One region of the Pseudocitrobacter corydidari genome, then DNA from elsewhere that is predicted to be linked to it. Evidence: predicted binding sites of a transcription regulator. Region 1 holds the regulator's gene; each other region holds the start of a gene.
What was found. The regulator PurR, encoded in region 1, represses purine synthesis genes. The targets are predictions, from matches to a motif close to CANGCAAACGTTTGCNTG.
Positions count from the first base shown of each region.

Region 2: G163CM_RS18340 (nucleobase:cation symporter-2 family protein) is a predicted target of PurR. The motif match lies at 1,310-1,327, and genes of this name have one in related genera.
Region 3: purT (formate-dependent phosphoribosylglycinamide formyltransferase) is a predicted target of PurR. The motif match lies at 1,282-1,299, and genes of this name have one in related genera.
Region 4: carA (glutamine-hydrolyzing carbamoyl-phosphate synthase small subunit) is a predicted target of PurR. The motif match lies at 820-837, and genes of this name have one in related genera.

Region 1 is NZ_CP087880.1:1,140,665-1,142,870, reverse strand. It holds gene cydH (cytochrome bd-I oxidase subunit CydH) at 1-72, opposite strand, end outside; gene purR (HTH-type transcriptional repressor PurR) at 367-1,392, shown strand; gene punR (DNA-binding transcriptional activator PunR) at 1,389-2,206, opposite strand, start outside.
Region 2 is NZ_CP087880.1:3,958,189-3,960,394, forward strand. It holds gene G163CM_RS18340 (nucleobase:cation symporter-2 family protein) at 1-1,258, opposite strand, end outside; gene gltS (sodium/glutamate symporter) at 1,531-2,206, shown strand, end outside.
Region 3 is NZ_CP087880.1:897,939-900,144, forward strand. It holds gene purT (formate-dependent phosphoribosylglycinamide formyltransferase) at 65-1,243, opposite strand; gene G163CM_RS04165 (tellurite resistance TerB family protein) at 1,424-2,065, shown strand; gene ptrB (oligopeptidase B) at 2,148-2,206, shown strand, end outside.
Region 4 is NZ_CP087880.1:3,084,110-3,086,315, forward strand. It holds gene carA (glutamine-hydrolyzing carbamoyl-phosphate synthase small subunit) at 1-728, opposite strand, end outside; gene dapB (4-hydroxy-tetrahydrodipicolinate reductase) at 1,183-2,004, opposite strand.

The DNA.
Region 1 (2,206 bases):
CAGCGCGGCCGCGACGATCAGCGCCAGCGTAATAACCGTTGTGGTAATTGACATCTTCAGTTCGGTACTCATCAATTTTTCTCCTTATTATCCCCACACCAAAAGTGAGCTATGTCATTTTTGCACACTTATTCGCAAAAATCTTCCCGGATTTCACGCAATAACCGATTTTGCGCTTCCACTTTTGGCAAAGATAAGACAAAATTCGACGCTTATTAAAAAGTGTATCGGCCATTGACCCCCTCCTGTCGTCCTGTGTCGTTTTCCCGGCGAACCGCAATTCATAACATTGCGCCAGGGTGAGTGAAGGCAAACGTTTTCGTATTGAATCGATCAGGGGCAGGCCCGGGTCTGGAGTGAGATGGAATGGCAACTATTAAAGATGTAGCGAAGCGCGCAAACGTTTCCACTACAACTGTATCACATGTGATTAACAAGACGCGTTTTGTCGCCGAAGAGACGCGTGAAGCGGTATGGGCGGCAATCAAAGAATTGCACTACTCTCCCAGCGCCGTGGCCCGTAGCCTGAAGGTCAATCACACCAAGTCCATTGGTTTGTTGGCGACCAGCAGTGAAGCTGCCTACTTTGCAGAAATTATTGAAGCCGTTGAGAAGAACTGCTTCCAGAAAGGCTATACCCTGATCCTCGGTAATGCGTGGAACAACCTTGAAAAACAGCGCGCGTATCTCTCCATGATGGCGCAGAAACGCGTGGACGGCCTGCTGGTGATGTGTTCCGAATACCCGGAACCGCTGCTGCAAATGCTGGAAGAGTACCGCCATATTCCGATGGTGGTTATGGACTGGGGCGAAGCGAAAGCTGACTTTACCGACTCGGTTATCGATAACGCCTTCGAAGGCGGCTACATGGCTGGTCGCTATCTGGTAGAACGTGGGCATCGCGAAATTGGCGTGATCCCAGGTCCGCTGGAGCGCAACACCGGTGCAGGTCGTCTGGCTGGCTTTATGAAAGCCATGGACGAGATGATGATCAAGGTGCCGGAAAACTGGATCGTGCAGGGCGATTTCGAACCGGAATCCGGCTATCGTGCGATGCAGCAAATTCTGTCCCAGAATCCGCGCCCTACCGCTATCTTCTGCGGTGGCGATATCATGGCGATGGGTGCGTTGTGCGCCGCAGACGAAATGGGACTGCGCGTGCCGCAGGATATCTCCCTGATTGGTTATGACAACGTGCGCAACTCACGTTTCTTCACCCCGGCGCTGACCACTATCCACCAGCCGAAGGATTCCCTCGGAGAAACCGCCTTCAATATGCTGATGGACCGAATTGTCAGCAAACGCGAAGAGTCGCAGTCCATCGAGGTGCACCCGCGCCTGATTGAACGCCGCTCCGTGGCCGACGGCCCGTTCCGCGACTATCGCCGTTAATCGCCACAGCGAACGCTCAATTCGGGCGTTCGCAGCCATTCGCTGTTCAGCGTTTCACTGTCTCCCAGATACTCTAATAACCAGCTTAGCGCCGGTGAACTGTCGTTTTGCTGCCAGGTCAGGCAACAGGCCGCATCGGGAAACGGGTTTTCCAGCTCCAGGGCAACCCATTCGCCTTTATCTATCTTCGGTCGCGCAAAATGCTCTGGCACCATGCCAACGCATAATCCTGCGGATAAGCAGGTTTCTGACGATTCCCAGTCGGGCACCACGACCCTTTTCTGATTATCCAGCAACCAGGTGGTACGTTTCGGTAACGACCGTGACGTATCTTCGCGCACCAGCGACGGCCAGTTGCGCAACACGTCATCACTCAGCGGCCCTGTCATCTGTGCTAGCGGATGCGTGCTGGCCACCACGCACTGCCAGCTCAGCATACCCATGTCGCGGAACGCATATCGCCCCCCAACAGGGATGGCGCGCGTCGCGCCAATCGCTAACTCCACTCGCCCATCGGCCAGGGCATCCCACACGCCGTTAAATACCTCCTGATACGCCAGCAGCTCTACGTCACTGAAGTGGCGATAAAAATCGACAATCATTTGTCGGGTGCGCTCTGGTTTTACAATATTGTCCACCGCGATAGCCAACTGCCCTCTCCAGCCATTGGCAATTTGCTGACACTGCTGACGGGTGATCTGCATTTTTTTGATAACAGACCGCCCCTCCTTTAAAAACCACGCCCCGGCAGGGGTTAATTCCACATCCCGGTGGCGCCGTTCGAACAGCGGAACCGCCAGCCACTCTTCCAGTT
Region 2 (2,206 bases), 2.2 Mb from region 1:
GGCCGATGGCCAGTGAAAGGGCAATAATCAGGATTGCGCGGCGGTTCAGCGGTTCGCGGGAGACAATACGCACGCCGGACGCGGCGATAGTGCCGAACATCACCAGCGTTGCGCCGCCCAGAACCGGCTCAGGGATGTGCTGCACAAAACCGCTTACCGCCGGGAACAGACCAAGGACAATCAGCATCAACGCCACCACGAAACCGACGTAACGGCTGGCGACGCCGGTCAGCTGAATCACGCCATTGTTCTGGCCGAAGCAGGAGTTCGGGAAGGTGTTGAATACCGCAGAGACAAACGAGTTCAGGCCGTTGGCCAGCACGCCGCCCTTCAGGCGCTTCATGTATACCGGGCCGGAGACCGGTTGCTCAGAGACGTCAGATGTCGCCGTGATATCACCAATCGTTTCCAGTGAGGTGATCATAAACACCAGCATCAGCGGCAGCAGCAGGTTCCAGTCGATGCCCAGACCATAGTATAGCGGGGTTGGGATCATCAGCAGGTCGGTGTTGGTCGGCGCGGTGTTTTCCGGGAGCATGCCCAGGAACCAGGCCATCAGATATCCCGCCGCCATGGCAATCACCAGCGACGCAATGCGAAGGTACGGATTACGCTGGCGGTTAAGCAGGATAATCAGCACCAGCACGATACCCGCCAGCAGCAGATTTTTCGGCGCGCCAAAGGTGTTGTTACTCATTGCCGCATAACCGCCGCCAATGGATGTCAGGCCAACCTGAATCAGCGACAGGCCGATAATCATCACCACCACGCCGGAAACCAGCGGCGTGATAATACGTCGCGCCAGGTGCAGCACGCGTGACAACACCATCTCGGTGCAGCTCGCCAGCATCAGCGTACCAAACAGCGCCGCCATCATGGTCGGCACATCGGCACCGCCGGTTTTCAGTGCGGTACCGCCCATAATCAGCGGCGCAACGAAGTTGAAGCTGGTGCCCTGAATCGACAGCAGACCAGAACCCACCGGGCCCCAGGCTTTAATCTGGATGATGGACGCCACACCGGAAGCGAACAGCGACATGCTGATGATGTGCTGAGTATCGGCCGCCGGCAGCCCCAGCGCCTGACAAATCAGCAGGGCTGGCGTGATCACCGCGACAAACATCGCCAGCAGGTGTTGCAGTGCGGCAAAAAGGGTTTGTGGCAGCGGCGGGCGGTCTTCTAAGCGGTAAATCAATTCGCTGTTTTGAGTGTGCGCAACCGGTTGCGCATTTTCTGACTCAAGGGTGTTGGCGGACATCAGGGACGATCTCGTGGTGGAAAAGTGGCGATTTTATCGGACTGGCGAGTAAAAGCAAACGGTTGCTTTGTGATGGCGTTAAAAAATTACCGGACCTTATTTTTTATCAATTATTCATTGCATAAATGGTTTATCAGCGTGATTAACCTTTTTCTGTCATTTTTGCGCATTTATTGATTACAATCTGCTCCCTGATCTTACGATGAGATCTCAACGACACAGGAAATACGTCGCGTATGAATGAATCATGCGTCTGGTAAGGAGCTTTAAATATGTTTCATCTCGATACGTTATCTACGCTGGTCGCGGCGACAATGGTGCTGCTGTTAGGGCGCAAACTGGTTCACTCCGTTCCCTTCTTTAAAAAATACACTATTCCTGAACCGGTCGCCGGTGGGCTGCTGGTGGCGCTGGCGTTGCTGGTGCTGAAAAAAAGCATGGGCTGGGAAATCGACTTCGATATGAGTCTGAAAGATCCGCTGATGCTGGCCTTCTTCGCCACGATTGGCCTGAACGCCAATCTCGCCAGCCTTCGTGCGGGCGGTAAAGTATTAGGCACCTTTCTGATTGTGGTGGTGGGGCTGCTGCTGATGCAGAACGCCATCGGTATTGGCATGGCGAAAATGCTGGGGCTGGACCCGTTGATGGGCCTGCTGGCAGGCTCGATTACGCTCTCTGGCGGCCATGGTACCGGGGCGGCGTGGGGCAAACTGTTTACCGAACGCTACGGTTTTACCAGCGCAACGGAAGTCGCGATGGCTTGCGCAACGTTTGGCCTGGTGCTGGGCGGGCTGATTGGCGGGCCAGTGGCGCGTTATCTGGTTAAACACTCTTCCTCGCCGGACGGTACGCCGGAGGATCAGGAAGTGCCGACGGCGTTTGAAAAGCCGGACGTTGGGCGCGTTATCACCTCGCTGGTGTTGATTGAAAGCATCGCACTGATTGCGA
Region 3 (2,206 bases), 240 kb from region 1:
TCATGCCGGGTGGCACTGCGTTTACCCGGCCTAAAACCAGAAGCGGGCCATCGGCCCGCTTTTTTTATCCCTTCACGATCACGGCGGCGGCGGCGGCTTTTGCCCGCTCGATGGCGTCATCAACCGAATCCGCTGTTGCCAGCGCCACGCCCATTCGACGCGTACCGTCAATTTCCGGTTTAGCAAACAGGCGAACCTGCAAACCCGCGCCCACTGCGCCATTGACGTTATCAAAGGTGACATTATGGCTCTGCATGCGCGGCAATATAACCGCCGAAGCGGACGGCCCATACTGACGAATCGCGCCAACCGGCAGGCCCAGAAATGCGCGGACGTGCAGGGCGAATTCGGAGAGGTCTTGTGAAATCAGCGTCACCATCCCGGTGTCATGCGGGCGCGGGGAAACCTCGCTGAAGATAACCTCATCGCCACAGACAAACAGTTCGACACCAAACAAGCCATGACCGCCCAGCGCCAGCACAACGTCCCGCGCGATAGCCTGCGCACGTTCCAGCGCGAGGGCGCTCATCTGCTGCGGCTGCCACGATTCGCGATAATCGCCATCTTCCTGGCGGTGACCGACCGGTGCGCAGAAGTGAACGCCATCGACCGCGCTCACCGTCAGCAGGGTGATTTCAAAATCGAAATTCACCACGCCTTCGACGATGACAAGGCCCGCGCCCGCACGGCCACCCTGCTGAGCATATTGCCAGGCATCGGCAAGCTGCGTTTCGCTGCGGATAAAGCTCTGGCCTTTGCCAGATGAGCTCATTACCGGTTTGATGATGCAGGGCAGGCCAATCTGCTGGACGGCATCACGGAACGCAGCTTCGCTGTCGGCAAAACGATATGCCGACGTGGGGAGCTTGAGTTCTTCGGCGGCCAGGCGACGAATGCCTTCGCGGTTCATGGTCAGTTGCGTGGCGCGTGCGCAGGGCACCACGTTCTGGCCCTGACGTTCCAGCTCAACCAGCATGTCAGTAGCGATGGCTTCAATTTCCGGCACGATGAAATGCGGTTTTTCCGCCTCGACCAGCGCTTTCAGCGCCTGACCATCCAGCATGTTAATGACGTGCGAGCGATGAGCGACGTGCATGGCAGGCGCATCGGCATAGCGATCGACAGCAATCACTTCAATTCCCAGTCGCTGACACTCAATGGCGACCTCTTTTCCGAGTTCGCCAGAACCTAATAGCATTACGCGCGTCGCCGCAGGACGCAGGGCTGTGCCTAGTAAAGTCATTACATCTTCCATCGTCTGTCAAAATTTCGTGCATTATAAACGAAAACGTTTGCGTCTGTCTTGCTGTCAGCGTTAACCCGGCGCTATCACCCTAAATTTGCGCATCTTTATGCGTAGCAGACATATCCTGACATCGGCTCGCCTACGCTGGATAACTGGCACAAATCTATCGGAGGTCATATGTCTGGCTGGCTTAATCAACTGCAATCGCTGCTGGGGCAAAAATCGGGTGAGGGGAAGAAAGATCTCAGCCAAATGCTGGTGCCTGGCGCACTGGGCGGGCTGGCGGGGTTGCTGGTCGCCAGTAAATCCTCGCGCAAAATGCTGGCGAAATACGGCACCGGGGCGCTGTTGGTCGGCGGCGGTGCGGTGGCTGGCAGCGTGTTGTGGAACAAATATAAAGATAAGTTAAAAGGTAACCCACAAACAGAACAGAAATACGGTGAACCCGCCGCGCCGCTGGATGTGCGTACGGAGCGGCTGATTCTGGCGTTGGTCTTTGCCGCGAAAAGCGACGGGCATATTGATGCCAAAGAGCAGGCGGCTATCGAACAGCAATTGCGCGAAGCCGGTGTTGAAGAGCAGGGGCGTGCGCTGATCGCCCAGGCTATCGAGCAGCCGCTCGATCCCCAACGTTTGGCGCGTGATGTGCATAACGAAGAAGAGGCTTTAGAGCTTTACTTTGTGAGTTGTGCGGCAATAGATATCGATCACTTTATGGAGCGCAGCTATCTGAATGCGCTGGGCGACGCGCTGAAGCTGCCGCCGGAAGTGCGAGAAGGCATCGAGCAGGATTTGCAGCAACAAAAACAGCAACTTTAAACGTCTTGTCACAGGTTTCGCTTGCATCGTCGTTTAATTTGTCCACCCTTATAGGGTGTAACTAATACAGAAGAACAATGACATGCCGCCAAAAGCGAAACGAATTCCTCACGCCATGACGCTTCATGGCGATACGCGTAT
Region 4 (2,206 bases), 1.9 Mb from region 1:
CCTGGGCCGTTGGAGAGGAACACACCGTCCGGGTTCATCTTCAGCACATCTTCCGCAGAAGTTTGCGCCGGAACGATGGTCAGGCGGCAGCCACGGTCAACCAGCATACGCAGAATATTGCGTTTCGCGCCAAAATCGTAGGCAACGACGTGGAATGGCAGCTCTTCTTCTTTTTTGGCTTCCGGCAGCTCTTCTGCCAGCGTCCAGCTACCCTGCGTCCAGCTGTAGGATTCGCGGGTGGTGACTTCTTTCGCCAGGTCCATTCCGTTCAGGCCCGGGAACGCACGCGCTTTTTCCAGCGCCAGCGCCGCATCGAGGTTATCCCCTGCGATGATGCAACCGTTCTGTGCACCCTTCTCGCGCAGCAGACGCGTCAGCTTACGGGTATCGATATCGGCAATCGCCACGATGTTATGACGTTTCAGGTAGGAAGAAAGGTCTTCAGTATTGCGGTAGTTGCTGGCAATCAGCGGCAGGTCGCGGATAACCAGACCCTGCGCATGAACCTGAGAAGACTCTTCGTCAGCAGCATTGGTGCCGACATTGCCGATATGAGGATAAGTAAGAGTAACGATTTGGCGAGAATAGGAAGGATCAGTGAGGATTTCTTGATAACCGGTCATTGAAGTATTGAAAACGACTTCCCCAACCGCCGAACCTGTTGCCCCTATGGCCCGACCGTGAAACTGGGTTCCGTCTTCCAGAACCAATAGCGCTGACTTAATCAAAACACCCTCCAGAGAATATTCACTCACTTTATTTGCATATTAATTCACAATGGTGACATAAATCAATGCAAATCTGCTTACCTTTGAATTTCTGGCAAACGGCGGCATTCTAGAGAGAGCCCAGACAAAAGTCTACCTTAAAGGGCATTTTTTATTATTATTTTGCGCCACTGGCTTTAACTGACGCTTTTAACAGGCAAAAAGATCACCTAACTCACATCAGAAAACGCTTGCGGGGCTGAAAGAATGTTAAAAAACGTTTGAGAGGAGAAAAAAGTAGACCGGATGGTCAAAATTTACATTTAAACAACCAATAACACCAGGATAAGTTATTATTTTATGCATTTCGCATACAAAACTATATGTAACCAATAAAATAAAGGGCGATAAAATATCGCCCTATGCAATCAATACCTTACCGACTGCAATACCACATCACGATGGGTAATAAATACTATAATTCATTAAGATTAAGCACATCACGCATATCAAAAAGACCGTTTTGCTTCGACTTGAGCCATAAAGCCGAACGCACCGCGCCATTGGCAAACGTCATGCGGCTGGACGCTTTGTGCGTAATCTCAACGCGTTCACCAATATCGGCGAACATCGCCGTATGTTCGCCGACGATATCGCCCGCACGCACGGTCGCAAAACCGATAGTGCCCGGCACGCGCTCACCGGTATAACCTTCACGGCTGTAAACCGCGCACTCTTTCAGATCTTTATTCAGCGCCGAGGCAATCGCCTCACCCATCGCCAGCGCCGTGCCTGATGGCGCATCCACTTTGTGACGATGGTGCGCTTCAATAATTTCGATGTCGGTATAGTCGCCCATCACTTTGGCCGCTTTCTCCAGCAGCTTCAGCATCACGTTCACACCCACGCTGAAGTTGGCGGCAAAGACAATCGCTATCTCCTGAGAAGCATCGCGAATAGCCTGCTTGCCGGCATCATCAAAACCGGTGGTCCCGATAACCATGCCTTTCCCGTGCTCACGGCAGAACGCCAGATGCGTCAGCGTGCCTTCCGGGCGGGTAAAATCGATAAACACATCAAAATCATCTTTAACCGCGTCGAGGCTGCTCTGAACGGTCACGCCCGTTTTCCCCGCACACGCCAGTTCGCCCGCATCACTGCCCAGCAGGCTGGAACCTTCGCGCTCCAGCGCCGCGCCCAACTGAACGCCGTCCATTGCAATCGCCGCCTGAATTAACTGGCGCCCCATACGTCCACCGGCCCCGGCAATGGCGACACGGATTTGTGCATCATGCATAGCTATTCTCTTTTGTTAATTTTGCGTAAACCGTTCTCAGAGTAACCAGCCCGCCCGGAGGCCGCCAGCCGAAAACGCCCATAATTAGAATTAAATGATAAACAGAGGGGAATATCAGTAAAAGCCATGATTCATCGGAAAGGACGAATCATGGCTAAAGCTGAAAGGTTAAGGCGTAAATCTAACGCTTTTACACCGTTCT